4 regions of the Alteromonas sp. Mac1 genome follow, and region 1 is predicted to be linked to each of the others. Evidence: predicted binding sites of a transcription regulator. Region 1 holds the regulator's gene; each other region holds the start of a gene.

Region 1 (7,544 bases):
CTGCCATACCTGGTGAAACAGACGGAATAGCTTGCGCCATCATGTTGTTAGATGCAGGGTTTCTAACGTAAAACGACACCGTATTAAGCTCTCCTGGATGCACTTTCATACGGGTAGTTTGTGCGCGAAACTCCCAAGGCATACCGGTATTCGTGCGGGTGATAAACTCCACCGTCACCTCACGGCTTTCATCTATTTCAATAAACTCATATACCGCTGCAGTATTTTCGGTTTTGCCGTTTATCCCGGTTACATCGCAAAACACATCGTATAGTGGCACTAGGGCGAAACCAAAACCAAACATGCCAAACACAATAACGACGAGTCTTATCACCATTTTGTTGTTTGCATTTATTTGTGTCATGGTTATCTCCCGTGCCTACTTTTTGTGCTGATACATCACCACAATTTAGCGACTATTTTGCCTGTATTGCTTATCTCACTTTCACTTAACAACAGGCGGCGTTTCAAAGGTGTGATAGGGTGCAGGAGAAGGAATTTCCCACTCTAGTCCCTCAGCACCTTCCCACACTTGAGCAGATACTGGCTCACCTTGCTTCTTACAGGCCTTAATCAACAACGCTAAGAAGATAAGCTGCGACAACCCAAAGGCAAATCCACCTAGGCTTATCCATTTGTTAAAATCAGCAAATTGCAAGGCGTAGTCAGGAATACGACGTGGCATTCCTGCCAGACCCACAAAGTGCATAGGGAAGAACAGCACATTCACCGACACTAGTGAGCACCAGAAATGCCATTTTGCTAGCCCCGTGTGGTACATTTTTCCTGTCCACTTGGGTAACCAGTAATACACCGCAGCCATGATCGAGAAGATGGCACCGGTTACCAGCACGTAATGGAAGTGTGCGACCACGAAATAGGTGTCGTGGTATTGGAAATCGACGGGTACGATAGCCAGCATTAACCCTGACAGGCCCCCAATGGTAAACAATACGATAAACGCAATGGCAAACATCATGGGCATTTCAAAGGTAAGGGAGCCCCGCCACATAGTCGCCACCCAGTTGAAGACCTTCACGCCCGTTGGCACCGAAATAAGCATGGTGGCAAACATGAAGAACATTTCCATATACACCGGCATACCGGTAGTAAACATATGGTGAGCCCACACCACAAAAGACAGCAGCGCAATAGAGCCTGTGGCGTATACCATAGAGGCATAGCCAAACAGTTTCTTGCGGGAAAACGTAGGGACAATTTGAGAGATAATGCCAAAGGCTGGCAATATCATTATGTATACCTCGGGATGCCCAAAGAACCAGAATATATGCTGGAACATAACGGGGTCGCCGCCACCTGCTGCATCAAAAAAGCTGGTGCCAAAAAACTTATCCGTCAGCACCATGGTGACCGCCCCCGCCAACACCGGCATTACTGCAATAAGTAAGAAAGCAGTAATAAGCCAAGTCCAGACGAATAAAGGCATTTTCATCCATGTCATGCCAGGGGCACGCATGTTGAAAATGGTCACTATTACGTTAATCGCCCCCATGATGGATGAAATACCCATGATATGTACCGAGAACACAAACAAAGCCGTAGAGTCGCCACTGTAAGTGGTGGAAAGCGGTGCATAGAAGGTCCACCCAAATGCTGGGCCGCCGCCCTCTAAAAAGAGCGAACTAAGTAGGATCAGGAAGGCTCCGGGTAATATCCAGAAACTCCAGTTATTCATTCGCGGCAGGGCCATATCTGGTGCCCCTATCATCATTGGAATCAGCCAATTTGCTAGCCCTGTGAAGGCTGGCATTACTGCACCAAACACCATGATAAGACCATGTACAGTCGTCATTTGATTAAAGAAATTTGGCTCAACAATTTGTAATCCAGGCTGAAAAAGCTCAGCACGGATCACCATTGCCATGGCGCCGCCAATTAAAAACATGATAAAGGCGAACCATAAATACAAGGTGCCTATATCTTTATGGTTAGTGGTAAACAACCATCGAGTTATTCCTTTTGGAATATGGCTATGATGGTCATGATCTTCGTGATGCGCCGCGGTATCCGGCGCAATGACATCAGTTGCTTTACTCATTACGCACTCCTAGTTTCCATTTACGACAGCATTAACATCTTTGGCCTGCACCATATCGCCCGTATTATTGCCCCACGCATTTCGTTCGTAGGTCACCACAGCCGCAATGTCTTTTAGGCTTAACATTTTTCCGAACGCCTGCATCGCCGTGCCGGTTTTACCGTTCAACACAATATCGATATGTGCAGTTTGGTCTTCAAGTACCATTTCACTGCCCTTAAGCGCAGGAAATACACCGGGCAACCCTTCCCCATTAGGCATATGGCAAGCTGCACAGGTGGCGTTATAAACTCGCTTACCTTCCTTCATTAGTTCATCCATCGACATATTCATCGACAGTAAACGTTGCTCTTCTTCTTTCGCTTGGCGAGCGGCTTCTTCTTGCTCGTTCATCCACGCATCAAATTCGGCAGGTTCTTTTGCGATAACCACTACCGGCATAAAGCCATGATCTTTTCCGCAAAGCTCGGCGCACTGCCCGCGATAAATACCAGGCTCGTTCACCTTTGCCCAAGATTCATTAATAAACCCTGGATTAGCATCTTTTTTCACCGCAAAATCTGGAACCCACCAAGAGTGAATAACGTCATCTGAAGTAATAAGAAAGCGCACTTTTTGCCCTGTGGGGATCACCAGTGGACGGTCGACCTCAAGCAAATAATTCGTGCCTTTCTCGAATTTGTTTTCAATTTGTTCTCGCTGAGTCGCCATTAACGAATAGAACTCAACATCTCTGTCCATGTATCGGTAATGCCACTTCCACTGAGAACCTGTAACGACAACAGTAAGATCGGGCTCACTGGTATCTTCCATCGCAATAAGGGTTTTAGCGGCGGGAATAGCCATAAGAATAAGAATGATGAAAGGTACTACTGTCCACGCAATTTCAACTTTTACATTTTCATGGAAGTGAGCAGGCTTCGCTCCTCTGGATTTACGGTGTAAGTACATTGAGGTAAACATAACCCCAAAAACCACAACGGCAATGGCGATACAGATAAAGAACATCAACATATGAAGGTCGTACACTTGACCACTTATGTCGGTTGCGCCTCGACGTAAATTCATGGATGAGCCTTCACCTGTTGCTACATCCGCAAACAGCAGTGGTGAGGTAAGCAAAAGTGGCAGCCCGTAAAGCCACTTTGTCGCTTGTGTCGCCGCTTGTGTCGTTACTCGTTTCACTCAACACCTCCGTTATAACAGAAGCATTACCGCAATAAATGCGCTGCGCTTCTGGCAACTGATACCCGAAATCCAACTTTTAACTTAATTGCCCAGCTTTAGTTGTAAAGCAAAGTTGCAGCTATTGTTATTATTTTGTTAAATACAGTATAAGAATTGCTCAATAAAACGCACAAGTCTAGTCTTTTCTAAGAAAAAACAATTCCAGCGTTTAATTTTTAATCAAAAGTTGTAAGTAAGAGGAATGAATCACGCCACAGCGTATGGGCGTTATAAGGATAATTAATGTGGCCGTTTGAAACGCTCATTTTGAACGAAATCGACGAATATAAAGTGTAATAAGTTTCTTATAATCAAAAGGTAGTTACGTAATATTGAATGCTTTTCAAACAGAATAGATAACAGACATAGCGGTAGTTAGTACTATAAAAGATGACATAAATAGAAGATAAAATGTGGGAACCGGATCAACTGGCCTCTAAGGTATTTCTGAGGCTTAAACAAGATTATTGTGCAAGCAAGGTATGGTAAACATACAAAAAAGCGGCCTATAAGCCGCTTTCTTTACTAAATAGCTAAAAAGTTACATCCAATCGGCATTTCGAATAACACCAACGGCAATACCTTCAATAGAAAAAGGCTCTGAAGCTAAGTCGACCTTAATAGGAGAAAATTCATCATTTTCAGCATGAAGTAGCACTTCACGGCCACGCTTTTCAAGGCGTTTAACGGTAACGTCTTCATCGACACGTGCCACTACCACCTGCCCATTATGGACATCCGTAGTGCGGTGCACGGCTAACAAGTCACCATCAAGTATACCTATGTCTTTCATACTCATACCGCTTACACGAAGCAAGAAGTCGGCGTGAGGCTGAAATAGGGCAGGGTCGACCTTATAATGAGATTCTATATGCTCTTGCGCTAGAATAGGTTCGCCCGCAGCCACTCGGCCAATAAGAGGTAGCCCTTCTTCTTCAGGAGCTTCATCTTCAAGTGGGATATTCAATTTAATACCACGGGAAGTACCTGGAAGAATCTCGATGACACCTTTTCGGGCCAACGCTTTTAAATGTTCTTCAGCGGCATTCGCAGAGCGAAAACCTAAATGACGGGCAATTTCTGCACGGGTAGGCGGCATGCCAGTTTCGAGCATGGTTGTTTTTATCAGCTCGAGAACTTCTGTTTGTCTTGCTGTGAGTGGGCGCATAAAAGACCTGTCTGTCTATACAGTTCCTGTAAGTATATACACCTAAAAGGAAATGACAAGCACAAAGCTTTGCAAAGCATGTTTTTTATACTGACCTAACCACAACGCAAAAAGCGGCCATGAAGGCCGCTTTGTATATCACTACTATTTAGCGTGACTAAAACTTATATTGCAAACTCAAACGCGCATTAAGCGGCTCGCCGGTGGCAATATTGTTGTCGTTATGTGCTGACGGAAAATAATCTTCGTCGAATAGGTTTTCAACGTTTAGCTGAATTTTAACGTCTTCGCTATAGTCGTAATAAAGTGCAGCGTCTACGCGAACAAAGTCAGGTAGCTCAACCGTATTATTTAATGAAGCATACTGCTCAGATTGATAAATCACGCCTAATGCAACACGCCATTCATCATTTACTTCATACTGATTCCATAACGTCAGCATATGTTCTGGTAGCTGCGCTAAGTCGCGGTTCGCCAATGTGCCATCTACAATTCGACCCATTTCTTCGCCATCAAGGTTGCTGTAACCAGCATTGATTACCCAACGTTCTGAAAGTTTACCCACCACCTGCACTTCAAAACCTTTGGTTTCGGTACCGGTTAAAATAGACGCTTCCGGGTTGTTAGGATCTTGCGCTGTGCCGTTTTCACGTTCAACTTCAAATGCCGCTGCTGTCACGCTAAGCGAGTCAGATAAATTCCACTTCACGCCAATTTCTTTATTTTCAAACTCTTCAGCTTCTAGCGCTTGGCTTGTCAGCGACAGTGAAAGGAATTGATCACCTGAACGAGGTAAAAACGATTTGCTGTAACTTGCGTAAATCGATACTGATTCCGCTGGCTTGTAAATTAAGCCTGCACGCGGAGACACTTGTGAATCAGAACTTGATAGAAAACCGTTGTTGCCATCATCTGCACCGTCAGCCACTTCAATACTATCTACGACATCGATATCGAAGTTGTCGTAGCGAAGACCCGCTACCACGATCCAATTATCGTTAAGTTTAATTTCATCTTGAACAAACGCTGAGGTAAAGGTGACATCAGATGCACGATCTCTTACTGGGTCGGTCAGCGTCATTGAAGGAATTACTAGTGGGTCACTAAACACGAAGGATACTTGATCGTCTTGACTGTCTGCAAAAAACGCATCACGGCGAGCATTTTCTGTATCTTGGCTACCGTATTCCATTCCCGTCAACAAGGTATGGTTAATATCACCCGTGGCAAACTGCCCAATAAGGTTCAATTGAACCAACGTGTTCTCACGGGTTGTAGTATCACGATATCCGTCTAACGTGACTGTGCCTGCATCAGCATCAAAATTAACGGGGTACAAGTTTTGATAAGCTTTGTCATAGTCAGCAAACTGAACCGTACCGTTCAAGTTCCAATTTTGCGATAGTGAATGATCAACACGAATGCGGGCAATATGTGCTTCAAGGGTAGTATTGTTGAAGTCTGGATCACCAAAGTAGGTATCGTCATAGCCTTCCAGCGGCGCACCATCTAATGAAGGAATCCCCCTATCGACTAAACGGTCATCGTTTACGTATTCGTAAGATGCCACCACCGTAGTGTCGTCGTTAGCCATCCATGTATAGGTAGGGTTTAATGCGTAACGTTCACCATCTTTAAAATCACGGTGGTTATCAATGCTGTCGAACACACCATTAAAACGAAACGCATTGTTGGCATCTATGGCTTTATTGGTATCTACGCTAATAGAGCCAGCGCCAAAGGTATCAATACCTGCTGACAATGTGGTGAAGTCTTCCGCAGTACTGGCTACTTTAGTCACACGGTTAACCACGCCACCGCCGCCACCGCGTCCAAATAAAAGTGCGTTCGCACCACGTAATATTTCAACGCGTTCTAAATTATATAATGGGCGGAAGTACTGAACGTCGTCGCGAAGCCCATCAACAAAGAAATCGGCAGTAGTGTTCTGTCCACGAATAGTCACCTGATCGCGATGATCTTCACCCAGCCCAATGCTCACACCTGGCGTGTATTGCATAACATCGGCAATACTAAACAGTGCTTGTTCTGAAATTTGCTGTGCACTTACTACCGATACAGATTGTGGCACGTTAACCAATAGTGTTGGGGTTTTTACCGCTGTGGCGACTTGTTGACCAAAGAATGCGCCGCGTACTGTAATACGTTCAACGCTTTCATCTGATTCAGCTACAGTGTCTTGAGCCAAAACAGATGTGCCATAAAGTGCCAATAGAACAGCAGTAGAAATAGTTGCTTTACCAAGTTTCAAGCAAGTCTCCTCGAGTGATAATTCAAACAGTATTGAAAATGATAGATATTCTTATTTAGAGCGGATTCTAGTCATAATTGTTAATAATTAAAAGGTGTATTAATAAAAATTAAACTTTTGTTATAAATGAAAGCGTCAGTTTAACTAGACAGCCTGTTTAGACAGGAAATAGTGAATAGGCGCCTTACCTTTAATTGGGTTTACGCCGAGGTGACAAGTTTGGCATTAAGGCATAAAGTAACCTTTCTTTTATCTATCTTTAATCAGTGTATTTAATTCCGTCATGTTGCATTACCTCGACTATACCCCCGAGCTAGCCCCCCACTTTGACCGCATAAATAGAGAGTGGATCACCAAGATGTTTCGTTTAGAGAGCGTTGATGAGGCCGTTATTGGCAACCCTCAGCGTAATATTATCGATAAGGGTGGATACATTTGGTTTGCTGAACATCCCGATTTTGGCATTGTAGGCACATGCGCATTAATGAAAAAAGGGGAAGGGGTATTCGAACTTACTAAGATGGGTGTGGTCAGTGAAGCAAGAGGATTAAAAGTAGGCGAAGGCTTGTTGCAATATGTATTGAATAACGCCCCTGCCATTGCTTTTAATACATTATTTCTTTTAACGAATAAGAAGTGTGAGGCCGCTATTCATCTTTATAAGAAAAATGGCTTTGTTCATTGTGAAGAAATCATGCAAAAATTTGGTTGTTCTTATGAACGCTGTGACGTGGCTATGCATTACAAAGGCAATGCCACTAATTGATATGTAGGTAAAAACACGCTCAATCAATATGCTATGGCGACAATTTATACTA
Region 2 (7,544 bases), 130 kb from region 1:
ATGCGACAAAGCTCGGTATATGCCGCTTTATTGGGGCAAAGTAATACAAAAGACAATGCATCATCGAAGCGGAAATAGCTGCCGACAATGAGCTTAATAGGGAGTTTTTGCTGTGTAATTTCAGCATAAGCTCGCACCACTCCCGCCACAGAACATTCATCGGTAATCGCTAACGCTTCGTATCCAAGAAAAGAGGCGGTAGTCACTAACTGTGCAGGCGAAGATGCCCCTGTTAAAAAGCTATAGTGGCTCTGACAGAAAAGTTCGCTATACATTAGCTGTATACGCCTTGTGTCCACCAACAGGCATTTACATCTTTAAAGACGAGCAAGCGTACACCGTGATTAGTTTCTGCTATAAAATAATCTTTCTGGCTAGCAGCGCTACTCCACCACTGCGTTTGAAGTCGTATAGGGCCAAAGCAAATACGTGTTGGTAGATTTAGGGGCATGGGGCGCTCAAACAAAAATGTCGGAATGATATCAGCGGTATAAGCAGGTGTAGTTTCCTCTACTTGATTGACTGTCATGCCTTCAAAAGTATGACTGTTTCCAGCTTTAGGGTGAAGCGTGCTGTTGTCGCCTAATTTGGCTTTTAACCTTCCAACAAGTTGCTTTTGTGCCACTGAGGTAAATCGATGAGAAAAAAAATCATTCCCATCGTTTTCAATGGGCTCAAATTGCTGGCAGGTTAGGGATATAGCGATAGCGGGCTCGGGCAGTAGAAGGGACTCAACTTTAAGCTCAACCAGCGCTAACCAGTCTTTCTGCGTGGCAAAAGGCATAGCACCATTAACCGCTATAGATAAAGGCTCTGCTTCTCTAAAATGCACCTGAAAAAGTATAGATGACGTGAGTAAATTGCGTGCGCGTAAGTAGTGTTCTAACGAAATTAGTAGCGCTTTAATGCTCGGCAATAAGTGTTGAGTGTTTTCCACTTCAAACGATAAATTTTTTAACTGCTTGAAGCTTATCGATGGCCTGAATAAAACGTATTTGGGAAAGGTTTCCCCCCGCAGTGCGGTTAAATAGCGAATAGTATCGTTTGAAAATCGTTGCCCAAGTTCATGGACGGGAAGTTTAAGTAGTTGGCCTACCTGTCTAACACCGACTTTAGCAAGTGTGGCAATGGTTTTCGAATCAAGGGCAGTTTGTTCTAGCTTACAGCGTGACAATAACAGAGTTATGTTTTCTTTATTATCGGTATAGCGATTGGTTTTATTTTTAGCGAGAAGGCGTGCTGCATCCACTCCCCATGCAGTGGCGAAATAAAAGTGAATACCAGTAGAATGTAGCTCGTTTGTAAGTACATGCCATAAAGCGTCAAGACCACCGTAATACTGCAGTAAATTGTCTAGTCGAATAGCAATGGCGTTGTGAGCTTCAATCACAATGTCTGAAGCGAGTGGGTATAACCGATGTGCAAGAAATAGAAGGGTCTCTTTTTCAGCTTCGCGATTAAACGCTAGAATGTGCACGTGAGGGCAAAGCGCAGCCGCTTGTGCAAGCCCTTGACCGCATTCAACACCTTCGTTTATAGCCTGAGAATTAGCTTGAACTACTTGGTTGCTTTGTTCGTGATAAACCACAGTAGGTATATCACCGTCTGTGAAGCCGCCATCTTTTTTATGGGAATCAAGAGTTAACTGATAGCAGTAAAAGTAAGCCCATAGCATCATTAAATCACCGAGTGTAATGCTGGCTCGGTGTTCTTATTGTTTTGCATGGCTGATTGAATGGCGCGATTGTTAGGGGTCCATGAATGGGGGATCACGATATCGGATACGGGCCATCCATGACGCTGTTTAATAATGTTAACAACCAATTGCGCATCACGAAGATGCAGACTTAAATCTAGGGTAATTGGAAAAGAAGCCCTTTGTTGGTTAGGGGAAGTAAACAGTAAGCACAGCGTATCGTTATGCGACGCCGCCACTTGCAAACGCCGAGCAGCTTTTGCATCCATGGTGTTATTCCAAAGCAATACACAATGACAAGCTGCACTTTTTAAGCATTGCTCTGCTGCCCACAAGGCTTCTTGATCTGTTTTTGGAAGCACGACGATGACTTGTTCTAAGTCTACGCCTAAGCTGCTTAACCAAGGCGCTTGGAGCTGGGCGGGTGGTTTTATAAATACACGTAGTTTGTGTGTGCGATGCGTAGTTAAAACATGTTTGAAAAGCGTGATTTCCCCAATACCCGTTAATGACGCAACTCTTACGACGCCTGATGTGGCGATACCACCGTGCAGGGCTTCATCCAATATAAGATTACCCAGCAAAAACTTGTTTTCGCTTACAGGCTTCTCTCGAGCTCGCCATATATGAGGGTGCTTATCAAAAAGCGCTGCCTTTGAACGAACTTCATTAATGGGTGAAATAGGAATATTCATAACACTATAATACTGTATATTTGTACAGTATTATAGTGTAGAGGTTTGTCTTTTCAAGATGGGTGAAATAGTTAAGGCTGTGAGGACATCTAACTATTTGAAAAAAATGCTTAAATAATTACGCCGTACTGGCATCGCTGCTAGCAGGGCTTTTTTTAGTGTTACCTCCCACCGAGCTAGTTATTAATTGGCAGGCTGCAATAAAACCATCAGCGCTGTTTTTAGACCAAGCCATACGAATGGGGCCAGGCATTTCTTTAATCACGTCTCGCACATCGCTTTGTGATACCTCGGTGCTGCTTAATGCAGAATCTAATGCTTCTTCTAACGTAGCGCCTTTTTCACAGCACGCCATTACAATACTAGAGAAGTTAAGCATAAGCGGCATAAGAGCAGTATGTTGTTGCTGACTTATCAGGCGGCTTTTATAAGCACTTTCGATACGAGCAGCATACGCTTTTTCTAGCGCATCAGTGACGAGCACTAAATTCTTATAAGCATGGTTAACTTTATTACCATTTTGTTTTGCAGATGAACGCGTAAGCGTAAGTTCACGTTGTAGCGTTTGCACACGAAGCGCTAGATAAATCAAAAACAGGACAAGTAGTCCTATGATCCCGAATGCAAATATCATTATCTTGCCGCCTTTTGTTCTTCTATGAATTGGTTAATTTTTTGTTCTAAAATGAATAATGGCACAGAACCATTTTCTAAAACTGCTCGGTGAAATTTACGTACATCGAAATGCTGACCTAGCGCAACCTCAGCCTTTTCACGTAGCGCCTTTATTTTAATTTCACCAATTTTATAAGATAGGGCTTGTGCTGGCCATGATATGTATCGGTCTATCTCAGTATTCACATTATGCTCTGACAAAGCCGTATTGGACATCATAAAATCAACAGCTCTTTCGCGGCTCCATCCCATGGTGTGCATGCCGGTATCTACGACAAGGCGACACGCGCGCCACATTTCGTAGCTTAAGCGACCGAAATTATCATAGGGGTCTTCATAAATTCCCGCTTCAATCCCTAAGAATTCAGAATACAAACCCCAACCTTCACCAAAAGCTGAAATATAAGTGTTACGGCGTACCATGGGTAAACTTTCTAATTCCGCCGCTAAAGATATTTGCAAATGATGCCCAGGCACAGCCTCGTGCAAGGTAAGAGCTGGAAGGGCATAAAGCGGACGCTTATCTAGCGCATAAGTATTTACCCAGTAGTAACCGGGTTGATCGTCTCGACTAGGGTGAATATAACGACCCGTGGTGTACTTCGGGGCGATACTATCGGGTACAGGAGCAACGCCATAAGGCGTACGAGGTAAATATTCAAAGAGCGATGGTAATTTTGCGTCCATCTTTTTCGCAATAAATGAGGCCTCTTTAAGCAGCTCTTCTGCGCTGGTGGCATAAAACTGAGGATCATCACGTAAAAAGGTAATGAACTCATTAATACTGCCATCGAATTCAAGGCTATCTACCACGCTTTGCATTTCAGCTCGAATACGCTTTACTTCTTTTAAGCCAAGAGTATGAATGTCTTCGGGGCTCATATCTGTGGTGGTGTAGTGCTTGGCGCGGTTAGCGTAATAAGCTTTGCCATCAGGCCATTCGTTAGCAGCAATGGCGGCTCGCGCGCCAGGAATATACTCATCAACCATGAAGTCATAAAATGCTTGGTAAGCAGGGAAAACGCTGGTGGTAATGGCTTTTTGGCCTAGTTGGGCTAGCGCAGCTTGTTGTGAAGCATCAATATGTTTTGGAAATCGAGTAAATGGACTGTAGAAGCCACTTTTCACTGGGTCGTCCAGAATATAAGCGGCTACCGCATCTTCGAAGCCTTCAAGAACCACTTTAGGTTGGGTGTAACCCTCTTTTAGCCCTTGGCGCATATAGGCAATTTGTTGTTCAAAGTAGGAGGTAAGTGCATTCAAACGAGACAGGTAAGCGTGATAATCCTCCACCGTTTTAAATACAGATAAATTTGGCAAGGATGCCATGGCACCATGAAAACCGTATTCGGAATTAATGGGGACAAGATAAGCGCGAAAGTGATATTGGCTAATATAATTCTCTAGCCGATACTGCTGCATAAGCAACGAGATAAAAGCGTCGTCAGATAGATTTTCCTTAGAATACGCTTTCAATGCATGACGGTACGTTCGCCATTGTTGATCTTGAGTGGCTAAGCCTTGTGGTGAAATATCCGGTAGCTCGCTATTTTGCGAACTGTTGCCTTGTCTCGAAGCTAGAAGCGGGGAAACACTTAGTTCGTATTTCCAAATTTCATCTAACAAAGCATAAAACGACTTATCCTCGTTGGAGCTTGCCAATGAGGTAAAGCTAGTAAGTACTAGTATAAAAGTTAACAAATAACGGTACATGAAAGCCTCCGGTAACCTTAGACCGGATTATCAACGGTGGGTTACTCTTTGTTAGGTGTATAAATTGGGCTAGGGAAAGGCATCACTTTATCAGACTTATTATCTAATTTAGTAATTTTGGCTGTGCCTTTTTTCCTCACCGCATCAATTCGAAGGATGTTATGCATAGGAATATACGTACTGGTAACATCTGCGAACTCTGATTTAAGCTTTTCATGGCTTGGATCTACCACTATGCCTGTGTGGGTGTCCCACACAAATTCCCCAATTTCCACAAATCCAAATAAGCCACTTTGAGAAAGTGATTTGACGTACACATCGTAGCGTTCGCCATTACTTATGAACTGTACTCGATACAAAGGGTCGGTTTTTGTCATGGGTTTATTAACATGTTGATGAATTAAAGGGCGTGAATTTTACAATGGTCTAGAAATACGGGCAATGGTCGAAAATCGTTAGGCTTAAACGTTACGGAATCGCTTGGGTAAGGTAATATGTAAAGACCTCAAAAATAGTGGAAATACAATGATAAAAAAACTATTACTTGGAAGTGCGATGACGGCGATGGCATTTGCTGCCACTGCGCATAACCATGAAACGACAGAAAATAGCTTTAACCCTGACACTCAGCGTATAAAGTCACACTTATTTTTCTTAGCCGATGACTTACTTGAAGGCCGTGATACGGGGTCTCGAGGGCATGAAATTGCCGCGTTATACATAGCGACAGAATTCGCAAAATACGGTTTAAAGCCAGCAGGTACAGAAGGCTACATGCAACAGGTAAGCTTCCGTAAAGCAAATCTATTGCAAGAGTCGCCAGAATTTACGCTTACTCGTAATGGCGAAAAAATTGATTTTGCTTACCCAAAAGAATATTTAGCAGGTCCTAGCTTACTTAGCGTAGATGCTAATGTTTCAGGCGAACTTGTGTTTGTTGGCTATGGCATAGTGGCTGACGAGTTGTCTCACAACGATTATGAAAATATCGATGTAGAGGGCAAAATTGTGGTTTCGCTAGCCGGTAAACCCAGTGATTTTCCTTCGGAAGAAGGTGCTCATTTTGCCTCAGGGTATCAAAAGCAAAAGTACGCCGCTGAGCATGGTGCAATTGGTATGATCACCATCACCACGCCTAAAAACGAAAAGGTACGTCCTTACCAAAGCCGCTTAAGCTATATTCATACACCGCGCATGGCTTGGTTAGATGACGAAGGGCAGCCAGCCAATACCTTCCCGCAAATTAAAGGTGGTGCGTATTTAAGTGAAGCTGCAGCAAAAACCTTATTTGAAGGGGCTGAGCGGGAACTTGTCGATATTTATGCCGATCTTGAGGCAGATAAAGTACCAACAGGCTTTGCATTACCTGGCACAGTAAGCTTAAGTAAAAAGAGCACTCACGAAGTAGTGACTAGCCCGAATGTTGTTGGCGTGCTTGAAGGTTCAGATCCAGCGCTTAAAGATGAATATGTCGTCTTTTCCGCGCACTCTGACCACATTGGTTTCGCGAAAACAGTCAAAAAAGACAATATCAACAACGGCGCTATGGATAATGCCTCTGGCACATCGGTAATGCTAGAAACTGCACGCTTATTCAGCGAAATGGACGTAAAACCTAAACGTTCGATATTGTTTGTATCGGTAACAGGTGAGGAAAAAGGATTATTAGGGGCAGATTACTTTGCTCGCAATCCTACCGTGCCGGTGACGTCAATGGTGGCAAACGTTAACCTTGATATGCCCATTTTAACCTATGAGTTTGCCGACGTAATTGCGTTTGGTGCAAACCACAGTGATTTGAAAGCGTCGGTTGAAACCGCTGCAAGTAATGCTGATATTTCATTAAGCCCAGATCCTTGGCCAGACCAAGCGCTATTTACTCGCTCAGATCACTACGCATTTGTTAAACAAGGCGTACCAGCAGTATTTTTAGTTCCTGGTTTAACATCAAAAGATCCCGAGGTAGATGGTAGTAAAGTGTTTGGTCACTTCTTATCAACGAATTACCACAAACCTAGCGACGATATTAACCAGCCATTTAATTGGAATGCTGCTGAAGCCTTTACCAAAGTAAATGCACAAATTGGTTGGACCTTAGCTAATCAAGAAGACAAACCGAAATGGAATGAAGGTGACTTCTTCGGTACTACCTTCAGTAAGTAACGAATCTTTATTCTAAATAGAAAAGCAGCATATATATATGCTGCTTTTTTTGTAGGTGAGTTTTGATCCCGTTACGAGATTTGAAAGCCCTTTGAGGTTAAGCATAGCCTGTATCGATGCCGCACTTGGAAATTGATGCTAGAGGATATTTAAACCTACATTTTTTTACTAACACAGAACTAGTAAGCTTTTTGCTACTCTAAATCAGGTATTACATGGAATTTTTACGTTTGAGTTATCAATTAGTAAAAAAGTATCTTCTAAATTTTTACTGGTAGCATTATGTTTCAGCACTTTATATTAACTCGCTTCAACCTTAGGAAAAAGGTTGGGATGAGACAAAATCTCAATCTAAAGTTTTAACCCACAGCTGGATGGAAAATAGATTAAAACTGTTTGAACAGTATTGTTATTCTTCGATGAAAGCTCAAAATAAAAAGGATTTTGAATGGTTAGTGTTTTTCGATAAAACTACACCACAAATTTTTCGTGAAAAAATTAGTGAGCTCTCTTCTAATTTTTCCAAATTCATACCTATTTATGCAGATGGAATGGACGATTTTTTACCGTCTATTACCAGAGAAATAAAAAATCGCCTTACA
Region 3 (7,544 bases), 240 kb from region 1:
CCGATATCGAAGTACTAGGCAACGCTGGGCAAATACAACAAGTACTCATCAACTTACTTACTAACGCCATCTATGCCACAGATGAAGGAAAATGCATTAAGTTTGATGTTGAATCCCTAGAAGGCGAGGCGGTCATTACGTTGCAAGACGAAGGCAAAGGTATGTCAGAGGAAGTCATTGGCAAAATGTTTACCCCCTTTTTCACCACTAAACCACCTGGTGATGGCACCGGCCTTGGTATGTCTATTTCACTGACTATTATTGAAGAACACGGCGGCCAGTTTGAAGTGACCAGTGAAATCGATAAGGGCACCACAATTAAGGTACGCCTGCCACTGGCGTAATCTTTTTATTCGTATAATCTTCATTATTACCGAATTCTTTTTCTACTTTAGTATTAATTGTTACCATCATCGTCTACCCTTTTAATGAATTACCGATGAATAGGGCTCTCCTATTTACTTTGATACCACTATAGCAATGGATTTTATTAGTGAAGAAAAATCAGTCTGTTACCCAACGCGAATACAAATTCCCTTCTCACTACCGCCTTATCTCTTCCACTGACAAACGGGGTGTCATACAACACTGCAATGACGAATTTGTAGAGGCAAGTGGGTACAATCGAGAAGACCTGATAGGAAAAAACCACAACATTATCCGTCATCCGGATATGCCCTCAAGTGTGTTTAAAGAAATGTGGCGAACTTTAGAGTCGGGTCAAAGTTGGGCTGGACTCGTTAAAAATAGAAGAGAAAACGGCGACTACTATTGGGTGTCAGCTTTTGTAACTCCTGTGTACGAGGGCGGACAAGCGGTGGGTTATGAGTCAGTTAGGGTTCATGCCGCCGATGAAGAAATAATACGAGCGTCCGCTATATATGCCAGGTTGTCTGCAGGGAAATCGCCAATTCCCTTTGCTGCAAAGCTTGGTCAAACACTTTCACCCATGTTACCCATGATAGTGGTAAGTTTATTATTATTGGTAGCAATTGGTTTTACCGCGGGTTTGGTGCCCCTAGGTGTTACTTTCATTGCGCTACTGATTATGATGGCGTGGCAATCGGCAAAAAGTCGGAGCTATTGGCGGGAATTTCTTTCGTTAAGCCCTGCTAGTTATAGTAATGAACTCGTGGCACAAACGTATTATGCCGATGTTGATTATATTGCTCAGGCTAAGTTGGCGTTGGGCTGCGAACTCGCGCGTACGCGCACGGCGTTGACCCGCATCAAAGATGCATCTGTGGGGTTAGAAGATATTGCGGTTTCAACTCACAGCCAAGCCGAGCTAACCAGCAAAACGATTATTCAGCAAAATCTTGCCACCCAGCAAATTGCCACAGCGGTAACTCAAATGAGTCAGGCTATTCAAGAAGTGGCTGAGCGAGTAGAGAGCAATGCTGTTAGTGCCAAAACTGCCGCAACTAACGTACAAATGGGTAACCACAAAGCTGAAGAAGCGATGCAGGCTATACTGTCATTAAAAGGCGCGGTGGAGTCGATTTCCGATACGGTTACCGAGCTTGCCCAATCCACCAGTGATATAGGCGAAGCCGCTAGCATCATTTCTAGCATCGCTGATCAAACAAACCTGCTAGCACTTAATGCCGCTATAGAAGCCGCCCGCGCTGGCGAGCAGGGACGCGGTTTTGCTGTTGTTGCCGATGAAGTTCGTACCTTGGCTTCTAAAACCCGGGTGTCCACCGATAAAATTCACAATATCATTCAAGAGCTTGTTGATAGAACAGAACGGGCCGTAAAGGTATCTTCAGAAGGATTGGTGTCTGCTGAACACGGTAGTGCCATTGTTGAAGAAACCCGAGGCGCGCTACAAGAAATCAATAATGCGGTAAGTGGTATTGCCTCAGCTACCGTAGAAATGTCTTCTGCTGTAGAAGAACAAAGTACCGTGGCTGAGCATATTAATCAGCAGCTGGTCGATGTTGCTGATAGTGCAGAAGAAACGCAGAAGTCTTCAGAAGCCACGCTCAAAGTGGGTCGAGATCTTCGTGACACCGTAAATCAAGTTAACGGGTTAATTGCTCGTTTTAACACGGATAAACGCACAGGATAATCTGTGCTGTTTATTTTTTAGCGTGCTTTTAACCATTTTCTATTTACGTTCGTTCCACTTAAAAGCACGCCGAGCTTTTCTGCTATGCCTATCCGTTGGCTTTAAGCTTTACTACGTCGGCACTCTCATCTTCTAGTACACTCTGTGCTGTCGCGCCTTTAAAAATCTTGCTCACCTTGTCTTTATTTTTCGACAACATAATTGTGAGTTCTTCAACAATGCTATCGTCAATGCCTAAGCCCTTTGCTTGAATGTATTCAGCAAGGTTGTCGGCAGCGTCGAGCATCTTATCGTACTGATCTGCTTCTTTTTTATCGGTAGTTACCAATTTTTCTACCCCTTTGTGCGTGACAACATACTGTGTGGTAATGGCCATGGTAGGTCCCCTTAAATGAATAGACAACAAAACTGTACAATATTTAACTGGATAAATAAACAGTATTTAAAGTTTTTTGATATTATTTTTTTACAACTTAAGTATAGTGACCAAGTACGCTTGGATGTATTTTAAAACGTACGTTGGAAAACAGCTTTCACATCGTCATGTCTATATCCAAAAATTTACCGGTTTCGTTCACATTGGTTGCAGCCTGTAGCTAGTTATACAGCCACGAAGAACAGTAAATTTATCACTAGGCACAAGAGTCTTTCTTGCTAGAGCGTGAAATCGAGTGCCGACATTCGGCGTGATATGGGTGACTTAGATACAAAGAGGAAGTAATGAGTTCTTCAATTGAGCGTGATATTCGCACTATTCAATCGATAGAAGCTGTACCACATATAATGAAAATGTTATCAGATGTCACTGGTCTTCGCTTTATCTGCGTAGCCAGAGTGACAGAAGATAACTGGACAATGTGCGCAGTATATGACCAAGTGAACTTCAATTTAATTCCGGGCGATCAACTCGATATCAAAACAACGTTTTGTAGCCAAGTCAGAAAATCTACAAAAGCCATCGTCATTGAGCACGCAAAGAAAGATGATGTTTATCGCCAAAGTGAAATTCCTAAGATGTATGGCTTTGAAAGTTACTTTTCATTTCCCATTTACAACAAAAACGGCGATTTTTTTGGAACATTATGCGGCTTAGATCCACGTCCTGCAGTTTTAAAAACAGATAGGATTGAAAGTCAAATTAAGTCGTTTGCTGAGTTAATATCGAGGCAAATGGAAGTTGACGATCGTTTAGCTGCGGTTGAAACCGATCTCATCAGCGAGCAAGCTGCCGCTAAATTGCGAGAGCAATATATCGCCATTTTAGGCCACGATTTAAGAACACCTTTGTCGGCACTTAAAATGGGGGTCGACTTTCTTGTTGATCACGCCAGCGATGCGACTTCCCAAAAAGTACTGGCCCGAATGGATAATAGCGCTAAACGTATGACGCGGCTCATTAGTGACGTGATGGACTTTACGCATGGTCAAATGGGCAAAGGTATTCAATTAAACGTTAAACCAGCAAGTGATTTAAAAAGTGTACTAGTACACACCGTAAGTGAACTTTCGGGCCTGCATCCAGACCGAGAGATACTTGCGGATATCATTATAGACGGCACATTTTCATGTGACCCAGAGCGTATCAGCCAGTTGCTGTCTAACTTGCTGATTAATGCGATAGTGCATGGCGATGCAGCGCAACCTATCAAAGTCATGGCGAATATCGAAGAAGAAACACTGACATTAAGCGTATCTAACGGAGGCACTCCAATAAGTGCGGATGTCATAGATAAGCTATTTCATCCATTTTGGCGAAACGAAAACAACAAAAAGACCGGTGGATTAGGTCTAGGATTGTTTATCGCCTCGCAAATTGCGGAAGCCCATAAGGGGAGTCTGATGGTGCATTCAGATGAAAATGAAACCGTGTTTTCATTTAAGGCAGCATTGTAAGCATGAAGGTTAAGCCTCGCGCTTAGCCTTTTTAACGTCTACGAACCCCGCTACCCCCCATCATTTAGCGTATCTAGCTAAATTTCATCAAAACACGTACAAATGTAAAATTTGCTGGTGATTAATGCTTGTACAAAAGCGGGTATGTGCGTATAATCCGCGCCCTTACAGCCACCCTAACTAGGTTCCTTGTCTCTATACAGTCTGGCTGTACTGTCGAGGCTACAACCGTAAGGAGCAATAATGCGTCATTACGAAATCGTATTTATGGTTCACCCTGATCAGAGTGAACAAGTACCTGGTATGATCGAACGTTATACCACTATTCTTAAGCAAAACGATGGTCAGATTCATCGTTTAGAAGATTGGGGCCGTCGTCAATTGGCATACCCAATTGAAAAGCTGCACAAAGCCCACTATGTATTGATCAATGCTGAAGCGACTGCTGAAGCTGTTGACGAGCTGGAAAATGCTTTCCGCTACAACGACGTTATCTTACGTAACATGGTAATGCGCACTAAAAACGCTGTAACCGAGCCTTCTCCTATGACTAAAGAAGAGCGTCGTGAGCGTCGTGACGATTCTGCACCTCGTACAGAGCGCGCAGAAAGAAGACCTGAATCCACTGAAGATAACGCTTAAGGAGATCACCCATGGCTCGTTTTTTCAGACGTCGTAAATTCTGCCGTTTCACTGCAGATGGTGTGACTGAAATCGATTATAAAGATATCGCTACTCTTAAGAATTATATCACAGAGAGCGGTAAGATTGTCCCTAGCCGTATCACTGGTACAAGCGCAAAATATCAGCGTCAGCTGTCTTCTGCGATTAAGCGCGCACGTTTTCTTGCGTTGCTTCCGTACACTGATTCACACAAGTAATTTGGCGTAATTAAGGGGTAGTTAAGATGAACATCATCCTACTAGATAAAGTCGCCAATCTTGGCGGTCTGGGCGACCAAGTAGCTGTTAAAGCTGGTTACGCTCGTAATTTCCTGTTTCCACAGGGTAAAGCAGTTCCTGCAACTAAAGCGAACGTTGAAAAGTTCGAAGCACGTCGTGCTGAACTTGAAGCGAAAATCGCTGAGCAGCTTGATGCTGCTAATGCACGTGCTGAAAAACTAAATGAACTAGCTGAAGTAACTCTTGCGGCGCCAGCTGGCGACGAAGGTAAACTTTTCGGTTCTATCGGTACGCGTGACATTGCTGATGCAATCACTGCAGCTGGTGTTGAAGTAGCTAAAGCGGAAGTTAAACTTCCTACTGGCACACTTCGCGACACTGGCGAATATGACATCGACTTACAACTTCATTCTGATGTAACCACTTCTATTAAAGTGATCATCATTGCTGAAGCATAAGCGCTGACGTATACGAAAAACCGCTCTTATGAGCGGTTTTTTTATGTCTGCACGCTTTATATCTGCATGCACCTCAACGCTATACACTTCGCTGCTTCCTTTATAAAAATCACCTTACATTTCTTATTTGCCGTATTTGTCGTTTTCAAGGTTTGATACGTCTTCTACATTTTATCTCTTACACCAATATGATCTTCACTCAATCCGCTGCCAACATGTAACGATTTATTAATTATTTCGTTAAATTAATGATAAATCACGACCATTGGTCGTCGACAAGCTGCTGTTTTTTTCAGCATTCAGCGAAAATGTCGGTTAACCCATAAATTGTTCTTAATATAGCTTTAAACTTTTCCTGTCATCCTTGCGACCTATAGTAATCCAAACTACAAAAAGCATAGTGCTTCATTATGGACATTACACGTGCAGCAATAAAAAATGCGTCAGGGGTAGGAATTGGCATCGCAATATTGGTTTTTCTTGGGCTATATAGCTTATTTAATTTGCCAGTTCAGCTTTTCCCAGACATCGAGCGCCCTAATATCAATATTCAAACCTCTTGGCGAGCAGCGTCTCCACAAGAAATTGAGTCGGAAATAATAGAGCCACAAGAAGAAGTGCTTCAGGGAATACCTGGGTTGGTCTCGATGAATGCGTGGTCGAATCAAGGGAATGCATGGATAAATCTCGAATTTAGTTTGGGTACAGACATGCAGAAAACCCTTATTGAAGTGATAAGCCGCATGAACAGAGTGCCGCCACTGCCTAGAGATGCACTGTCGCCCAATATTATGCTGGCAGGCAGTGGGGGTGATGCCCCTGCGCTAACTTACTTTTTCATGCAGCGTCTGCCTGGCAATCCCAACGAAATAAACACCTACGTTACTTACTTCTCAGATGTAATAAAACCTCAGCTTGAGTCTATCCCTGGCGTCGCCCGAGCAAGGATGGAAAGTGGAGTAGGTGGCGAAGAGGAATTCCAAATTGTTTTCGACCCTTTTAAGGCCGCTCAACTTGGTATTGATTTAACTGCAATCACTACCGCATTGGGGCAAGCTAACGATGTTTCTGGCGGGTTTGTGGATGTAGGGCGCCGCCGATATACGCTGCGTTTTGAGGGGCGTTACGAGCCGCAAAAAATGGGCGAAATGATTTTAGAGTGGCGAGATGGCAGCCCCATTACCCTAAGTGATATTGCAGAGATTACAATTACCCGCGCAGATGGGGCTAATTTTAGCGTGCAAAACGGCAATCCTGCTATTTCTATTCGCGTTGATAGACGTAACGACGCCAATGTTCTCGCCACCTTAGATGCGGTAAAGAAAAAAGTCGCCGAGATAAACAAAACCCACCTTGAAGCAGAGCAACTGATAATGGTTCAGTCCTTTGATGCTTCTATATTCATTAAGCGCGCGGTGCAATTGGTGACCAGTAATCTGTTCATCGGGGTCATGCTAGCTATCGGCATCTTGTGGTTGTTTATGCGCCAACTTAAAGCCACGCTCATTGTGGCCCTTGCTATTCCTATTTCTTTACTTAGCACGTTTGTTGTACTTCAAATCACGGGGCGTTCGCTGAACATTATTTCTCTTGCGGGCTTAGCCTTTGCTGTAGGAATGGTATTGGATGCCGCCATTGTGGTGCTAGAGAATATTGTTCGCTTGAACAAAAAGGCTATGTGTAGGCAGGAAAGTGCTTATATAGCTACTAAAGAAGTCTTCGGGGCCTTAATGGCATCGACAGCCACCACGGTTGCTATTTTTATTCCTGTGATGTTTTTAAATGATGTTGAAGGGCAGCTTTTTGCAGATTTAGCCTTAACCATCGCTATTGCTGTATGTATGTCATTAGTGGTGGCGGTAACGGTTTTACCTGTTGTGGCTAGCCGTTGGCTTACAGAAGATGTACCCGAAGACAAATTATTGCCAGTGTGGAAAGCCATCACAGATAAAATTATGACCTTATCATCAACAGGTATGCGTCGAATTATAGTGATGGTGGCTTTGATGGGTGTGCCCATCACAGGCAGTTATTTGCTTATGCCATCTATGGATTATTTACCACCTGTTAAACGAGATGCGGTAGATGCTTTCTTAATGCTACCCGCAGGTGCGAGTGAAAATTTTGTCGCTGAAGAGGTATTGCCAGTTATTGTTAAGCGATTAAAACCCTACATGGAGGGCGAAAAATTCCCTGCGCTTAAAAACTACTACATCA
Region 4 (7,544 bases), 1.3 Mb from region 1:
TCTCCCAGTAAGGGGGAATAGAATTAAGTAAGGTCTCTAAGTTGGACGGGCCAACAATATCTACTCCGCATTTAAAGGCGTCAGGCGTAAATGTCAGGCCGGTCAATGTGGCATAGCCACCATAACTTCCTCCCATAATAGCCACTTCATCTGTTGTTGTTATACCGCGGGAAACCGCCCAATTTTTTGCATCGATTAAGTCATCATGCATTGCGCCGGCCCATTCTTTATTCCCAGCATTTAAAAAGTCTTTACCGAACCCTGTCGAGCCGCGAAAGTTAACTTGTAAAACGCTATAGCCACGATTGGTTAACCATTGGGGCATAGCACCAAAACCAAATTCATCCCGAGCCCAAGGACCCCCATGGACCAGTAATACCATTGGAGAAGCATGTTCAGCTATACCGTCTTGATTTGGGTCAGAAGTCAAAGGCAACGACAAATAGCTCACTAAGTCTAAGTTGTCCCGAGAAGGGATAACGACGCCGTGCATAGTTGATAATGGAAGAGTGTCGATTTCTGGTTGAGTGATAAATAAATCGTTTAATGTGCCCTCTATGGTGTTAAATACTTTGTAGACGGGTGACTGGTTGCTGTTATCGGTAAATACGGTCCAGAGGGAGTTATCTAATGTTTGTGCCAACACTTGGGAACCACCACTAAGTTGGCTGTTTAATTGACTGATCTTTTTGGTAAACGTATCGTCAATAGCGTACCAGACAGGACGAATGTAATTTAACGCATACGCTAGAGGTCGATGGTCCCGAGGAGAAAATAACACATTAGACACATCTACTTTTTCGTCGCTGGCGTTACTTCAACCGTATCTTGCCCTATTGGGAGATACACAAGAGCTGCGGTATTACGCTCTCGGGTATCGAGCATATATATGCCGCGATTTTCATTATCAAAGCCAAGAATAGTGGTGGTTTGTACATCTGAAAATGGAATACTAAACCACAGGTTCCATTTGTTATTCGATCTGCTAAACACTTGATTTGAGCCATCTGCAGCGGACTTTACCGCAAGGCGTATCGTCAAGTCATTGTCTAGTTCGTAATACCCATAGCCATCATTCTGCTCAAGTAACGTACGCTCACCTGTTGCCACATTTACGCTGTAGATATCATGCCACTTAGGATCGCGATCGTTCATTCCTACTATGACTACACCCGGATGATGTTCGCTTTGTTTCATCTGGGCGGCTTGTACCCCATCATAGGGCGTTAAATCTGCTATCTCGCCACTATCAATATCAATTCGATAGAGATGCCAGTTTTCATCACCATTTTTGTCTTGAGTGAAAAAAATCTGTCGACTGTCTAATGACCAAAAATGAGTGGGAATTCCGCGCCCTGTATCTTGGGTCATCGGCTTGGCGTTAGCGATATCCCCGAGTTCGGCCACCCAAAGATTCATTACGCCTTCGACCGGCGCTCTGAAACTCATTTTATTACCATCTGGGCTAATTCTGCCCTGATAGCGACTTGGGTTTCCAAGCAAAACTTGCCGTGAAATTAGTGAAGGTGAAACTGCTTTGAGTTCAGTTGAGAGTACTTTTGCGCTTTTGGACTGTAATGTCTGATTTGTACAAGCGACTATCGAAATTAGGCCGCTAATAATTATTGCACCGTATAATAGCTTTTTCATGGAGTTCCCTTAAATTTGGTATTTAAAAGTGGCCCAATACCGCTTACAACACTCTTGGTCCTTGTGTATTTGCATTATAAATATAGCTTAAAAATCACCCTACAGAATCAGCTTATTGGTTATCCCTTGCTTGCTTCACATGCAGCTGAAAGAGATCCTCATTTCGAATGATGATTGCCAAGGCGTTTTCAAGCGCACTAAAGCAAAGTATTTTTGTTGCTTTGATTGATCACGGAAAAAGACTTCACTAGAATACTGTATAAATAACCAGTATCTTTTTTAGAAGTGTATGCTTAAATTTATCCCTATCACTGCACAAGCGGGCATCGTAGGCTTCGAATCGCCAGCAGCAGAATATACAGAGCTAGGCCTAAGTCTAGACTCCCTCCTTATCGATAAACCGGCTGCTACTTTCATTGGCTACGCACAAGGCAAGTCGATGATGGACGATGGCATTCACGATGGCGACCTGCTGATTGTCTCAAGGGCTGAAGACATTTCAGACATGTGCATTATTGTGGCGACCTTAAACGGCGAGTTCGTGTGTAAGCGTGTAGACAAACGCCACGGCTGCCTGCGCTCTTCATCCTCATTGTACAAACCCTACTTTTTAAAAGAAGGCGATGAGTTTTCAATAGAGGGGGTGGTAACGCGCTCTATTAGGCTTCACAAAAAGCTTTCCCACCGACTAGGAGGTGAGTAGTGTTTGCGCTGGTAGATGTCACGTCCATGTATGCATCAGTAGAGAAAATCTACAACCCTAACCTGCGAAACAAACCCGTTATGGTTTTGAGCAATAATGATGGCTGTGTGGTCGCGGCCTGCCCTATTGCCAAAAGGTTAGGGTTTAAAAAGTTCGTTCCCTACTTTCAGGTCAAAGAGGAAGCCAAAAAAGCTGGGGTTGTTGTGTGCTCGTCTAACTATGAGTTGTACGCAGACGTGTCTTCAAAAATGTTTTCTGTGATGGCGCAATTCTGTGATGAATTGCACGAATACAGTATTGATGAAGCTTTCATGCGCTTTTCGCCACGCCTAAATGATAGCGAATGGCTGGCCCTTGGCTATGAGATAAGAAAAACCATTTGGCGCGAGGTAAAGCTTCCCGTGGGTGTTGGATTTGGTCCCACTCCAACCCTTGCTAAAGCCGCTAATCACGCTGCAAAAAAGCTAGACGGTTTTCGAGGTTCAGCGGTTATTAATACGCCACAGGAAAAGCAGGCATTATTATCCCGAATGGCAGTAGCAGATGTATGGGGTATTGGTGGGCGTTTGGAAAAACGATTGATGGCCATGGGCATTAATAATGCCTATACACTGTCACAACAATCCCCCGCTAAAATGCGTAAGTATTTCTCTATCGTACTGGAGAACACCGTTAGAGAACTTCAAGGTGAATTACGACTGGCATGGGATGAAATAAGACCTGCAAAAAAAGAAATTTACAGCACCCGTAGTTTTGGAAATAGAGTGACCACACAAGATGAATTAAGAGCAGCGTTAGCAACCCACGCTGAAATAGCCACTAAAAAGCTCCGCGCTCAACACTCCCTCGCTCACAGCGCCACCTTCTTTGCGGCAAATTCGCCTCATGACGATGGCAGGTATGTAAAGCAATCGGCGCTTTCTAACTTTGCTGTGCCTACCAATGATACGCGGCATATTATTCACGCAGCATCTGAAGCGCTCAATAAACTGTTTATTCCAGGAGTGCGGTATTACAAAGTGGGGGTGGGTCTGTTGGACATTCGCGACGAGACAAATCGCCAAGACGATTTGTTTTCGCCCAGTACGGATAACGCAGCATTAATGGCTGTACTTGATAGTACCAATGCAAGGTACGGCAGAAACACGATGCATTTTGGCGCTAGGGGCTTTCAACAAAAATTTGCCATGAAAAGGGACTTTTTAACGAAAAGAGCCACTACACGCTGGGAAGAAATACCAAGAATTAAATGTTGAGATGTCAGATAGCTTGCGTTGCCTACAAGTAACTTAAAACTTTTGAGCAAAATACGCCATGATTTCAGCTTTGGTCATTTCTTTCGTTTTATTAGAAAAGCAATAATAGTGTGGGCGTTGATCGCTGAAGTACTGCATATCCATTTCTAACCCATCTAGTGCTTGAAATATACCGACAGGAATATTGTACTCGCCGGTCTCATTGAGCCTATAAAACAGATGGGAACCACAGTTGCCACAAAAACCGCGAGAAGCCCATTCTGACGACTGATGAATGCTTACGTTATCACCAGCAGAAGTTGTATCTTCGAATTTGACCTGCGTACCGCATTGTAATGCGAACAGCGCCGAACCGCCCCACTGCCTGCAAGACTCACAATGGCAAACAGTGAATTTAGGATTAATGTTCTCTGCAACAACGTTAATAGCCCCACACAGGCAAGTTCCTTGCGCGCTTAGCATCAGCGTACTTCCTTGTTGATAAAACGACGTGAAATTCTAACCTAATTTACTCAATTTTTTGTGACTATTTATGCTGGCTTTCGCCTAAACATTACCTCTCCTTTCACGAGAGATAGACTTAGCTCTCCCACCACATCATAGCTATCGTCATTAAAAAAGGGCTTATGTTTCGCGATAGTAACAAACACGGCCACCCCTTCACTTTTAGCATCTTCTTCCACCACACTGTCGATAGCACCCAATAGTGTATGACCTAGCCCATGGTGCTGATAATCAGGGTGAACGGCAATAAAACTTAACATATGAAAGTTAACCGCAGGGACTAGTGCGCGAACTTTTTCTTCTTTTTCTAGCATTTGCTTTGTGCCAAAAAGGCCAGCGGTAAGTAGCATACGCAAACGCCAATGCCAGTAACGCCCAGAACCAAATGCAGCGTCTGGCGCGGTAAGGCAAGCAACCGCGAGTAGTCGCTCGCCATCGAACAACCCAACAATAGGCTGTTCTGCTACCCAAAAAGCGTTTAACTCTTCTCTGATAGCAGAACGCAACCGGCTCTCATAACCTTCTTTTTCAGCTTGAAATATGTCGGTAAAAAGTGGGTCATCTACGTACGCATTAAATAATATAGAGGCAGCAACCTTCAAATCATCCACGCCAAGGTAAATTGCTTTAATAGCCTCAAGGGAAGACACAAGTGGCTGCAATGCTTCATTAGCATTGGGTTCGTTGGCTATGGGATTATCACCCCCTTGTGTATTCATCACTTTGCTGTCGGTTAGCGTGTCGTTTGTCATGGGTGCTGCCCTCATTAATCTACGAATTTATAGTCACAGAAAGCAAAAAGTGACCAATTAATGGTCACTTTACGGTAAAAACACCCAGATGTTAAATTAATGTTACCATCAATTCATTAGGTGGTAAGCGCTATCACCCCAACCTACTAGGCCACTATCTTTAAATACTATTGGGGTACATTCATCTTTCGTTGTTATACCATCACCCATGGTTCTTTGTGTACGATAAAACAAAACGCGATAGGTACCGTCTTGCTTTTCATAAAGCTCGTTGAAATCAGCCACACCCATTTTTCTTAATACGCTTTCATAGCTCATTCCTGTTTCAAGGTTCGAGATATGTTTGCGGTTATTGTATTCTCGGTCTTCTACATCAGTACCGTAATGGCTATCACTTCCCCCACCTACCGATACCACGCAACCGGTAAGTAAAAATGATGATGCTAATGCGAGTGGTAAGATAATCGATTTCATGTGATTTCCTCTAATTTTTATCGTTTATAGTCTTGTTATATGCAATAGGGTAATCAAGAATGAGACCAACTATTTAAGGCATTGTTTTTAATGAATTTATTTTAAATCAGTGATGATTAAAATCATAAAGCATGGTTTATTACATTAATTAATGGTCAGTTTGACACAAATTATTGGTTAAAAACCCTAGCGAAATCAAGCTGAAATGGATAAGCTGAACGTCTTGTAATTTATTGGCCAACGAAATGTCACTGCAAAATAATAATCTGCAGAAATTAATGATTGTATGTCAGCAAATGGTGCAAAAAGGGACGTCGCCTTCTGTTGCACTACTTAGAGCAAAAGCGCCTTTTAAAGCATCGGTAACAGAGGCTATTGAAGCTATTAAACATTTCAATGCTGCCAATGGTGCATCTGATCCCGCATCTATTAACGGGAAGGACGTAGAAACAATTGTCTCGCTTTCAAAGCGGGTTGCGGTGCTTGAACAGCAAATGACGATGCTACAGCAGCGGCTAGAGGCATCTATCAAGTAAGCCCTTGTTAATAGAGCATAATCTCTTATTACAGCAAAACCACTTAATGGATATATGACGCTGCTCGCCTTCAGTGCCACCTACTTCAGCACCACCTATATTGGCAACGACACGCCGTGTTTATTCTAAACGGCATGACACAGGAACTTATTCAGGTCGTAGCGTGGCGATAAATTCCGGTAGGCTTGGCGAAATAACTTTTTTAGGTGGTCTTCCAACTTGTTCTAGTACCACTTCTCCAGTGCTATTTAACACACTTAAAACAAAATCATCTTCATCGGTTAATGCAAAAAAGAGTGTGGGCTCTTGTTTTAGCCTCTTTTTCATTAACAGGTGACCAATTAAATTTTGTTGAAGCCGCTCAAAGTCTTCTTCATTCCAAACTTGCAATAGCTCGCAAGACCCATGCTCAGCTACTACCGGTAAATTATTACTGAAAAATTGAGTAAAGAACTGACAAAAATCTGCGTCCAGCGTAATGTCCAATGCCTCTTCGACATTTTTAAAACTTAGCGCTGAATGCTGACTATCACTTTGGCGCTTAGGCTCCCACGTTACCAATTCGCCTTCATCTCCCTGCTTTAAGTAGCAAGGTGAGGGCCATTGACTATCATAAGGTATGGTCAGCAGACTACCACTGCCCGAGTAGCGAGAAGTGAATGCACCGATAAGTTGGGTTAATTCGTTACTAATTGTTAAGGCCATTATGGGGTTACACCAATATTTTTGAGGTACACTATAGGTATAAGGTGCCAAGTTCAAGTAAGACGGCACATCTAAAATGGTTAAAATATATAGGTAAATATGACTTCGAAGGTAAACGATAGAATTTCTATTTCTGCCCCCAAAGATCTTTCACTGGGGAAGCAGGTTGAATATGAATTTCATTACAACCCCGACCTACTTCAGGGCGTGCCCCGTAGCTTAAGCCGAGATACGTTATCGTTGAATGCTGATGCCCTGCCCTTTACCGGTATTGATACATGGACTGGGTATGAGCTGTCTTGGCTTAACAAAAAGGGAAAGCCTAACGTAGCCTTGCTTGAATGTTATGTACCTATCACCTCTGCAAATCTCATAGAGTCGAAATCATTCAAGTTGTATTTAAACAGCTTCAATCAAACCGCTTTTGAAAGCCCTGAAGATGTGCGCGCCACATTGGCATCAGACCTATCAAAGTGCGCGGGTGAACCCGTGGTGGTTAACTTAACACTTCCCAATCAATTCAATACACTCACATTCAAAGAATTTGAAGGTGTACTGCTTGATGAACTTGATATCGCTGTTGAAACTTACGAGCCTGACACTTCGCTATTAAAAGTAACGGGCGATAATAAAGCTGAAACCTTGGTTTCCCATTTGCTTAAATCGAATTGCCTTATTACCAGTCAGCCTGACTGGGCAAGCGTGCAAATTCGTTATGAAGGGAACGGCTTAGATCATGAAGGCTTATTAAAATATTTGATTAGCTTCAGACAACACAATGAGTTTCATGAACAGTGTGTAGAGCGTATTTATTGTGACATCATGCAACACTGCCAACCTGAGAAGTTGACAGTATGCGCACGTTACACTAGGCGAGGAGGACTGGACATTAATCCTTTCCGTTCAAATTTTGAAACGCCCTATGCAAATAAAAGGCAAGCTCGCCAGTAATTTAGCGCACAGA

The links. Region 1 encodes LexA, which represses DNA repair genes until DNA is damaged. Its sites were predicted from a motif close to TACTGTATNNNNATACAGTA; they were not measured.
Region 2: the regulator LexA is predicted to act here: its motif matches at 2,402-2,421, upstream of imuA (translesion DNA synthesis-associated protein ImuA).
Region 3: the regulator LexA is predicted to act here: its motif matches at 2,496-2,515, upstream of AV939_RS18515 (YebG family protein).
Region 4: the regulator LexA is predicted to act here: its motif matches at 1,904-1,923, upstream of AV939_RS04980 (LexA family protein).

The regions. Positions count from the first base shown of each region.
Region 1 covers NZ_CP013932.1:4,607,865-4,615,408, forward strand. Annotated here, with positions in the region: gene AV939_RS19565 (cytochrome c oxidase assembly protein) at 1-364, opposite strand, end outside; gene ctaD (cytochrome c oxidase subunit I) at 446-2,059, opposite strand; gene coxB (cytochrome c oxidase subunit II) at 2,069-3,244, opposite strand; gene lexA (transcriptional repressor LexA) at 3,828-4,454, opposite strand; gene AV939_RS19585 (TonB-dependent receptor) at 4,612-6,726, opposite strand; gene AV939_RS19590 (GNAT family N-acetyltransferase) at 7,085-7,492, shown strand.
Region 2 covers NZ_CP013932.1:44,385-51,928, forward strand. Annotated here, with positions in the region: gene AV939_RS00195 (error-prone DNA polymerase) at 1-275, opposite strand, end outside; gene AV939_RS00200 (Y-family DNA polymerase) at 275-1,678, opposite strand; gene imuA (translesion DNA synthesis-associated protein ImuA) at 1,678-2,391, opposite strand; gene AV939_RS00210 (hypothetical protein) at 2,510-3,025, opposite strand; gene AV939_RS00215 (DUF885 domain-containing protein) at 3,025-4,779, opposite strand; gene AV939_RS00220 (DUF1820 family protein) at 4,821-5,156, opposite strand; gene AV939_RS00225 (M28 family metallopeptidase) at 5,305-6,942, shown strand; gene AV939_RS00230 (glycosyltransferase) at 7,317-7,544, shown strand, end outside.
Region 3 covers NZ_CP013932.1:4,366,788-4,374,331, reverse strand. Annotated here, with positions in the region: gene AV939_RS18525 (sensor histidine kinase) at 1-344, shown strand, start outside; gene AV939_RS18520 (methyl-accepting chemotaxis protein) at 494-2,074, shown strand; gene AV939_RS18515 (YebG family protein) at 2,163-2,450, opposite strand; gene AV939_RS18510 (GAF domain-containing sensor histidine kinase) at 2,795-3,967, shown strand; gene rpsF (30S ribosomal protein S6) at 4,211-4,609, shown strand; gene rpsR (30S ribosomal protein S18) at 4,621-4,848, shown strand; gene rplI (50S ribosomal protein L9) at 4,875-5,327, shown strand; gene AV939_RS18490 (efflux RND transporter permease subunit) at 5,738-7,544, shown strand, end outside.
Region 4 covers NZ_CP013932.1:1,185,728-1,193,271, reverse strand. Annotated here, with positions in the region: gene AV939_RS20355 (alpha/beta hydrolase family protein) at 1-790, opposite strand, end outside; gene AV939_RS20350 (TolB family protein) at 793-1,650, opposite strand; gene AV939_RS04980 (LexA family protein) at 1,940-2,353, shown strand; gene AV939_RS04975 (Y-family DNA polymerase) at 2,353-3,609, shown strand; gene AV939_RS04970 (GFA family protein) at 3,643-4,071, opposite strand; gene AV939_RS04965 (GNAT family N-acetyltransferase) at 4,140-4,865, opposite strand; gene AV939_RS04960 (DUF3192 domain-containing protein) at 4,974-5,339, opposite strand; gene AV939_RS04955 (hypothetical protein) at 5,585-5,875, shown strand; gene syd (SecY-interacting protein) at 6,023-6,580, opposite strand; gene queF (NADPH-dependent 7-cyano-7-deazaguanine reductase QueF) at 6,680-7,531, shown strand.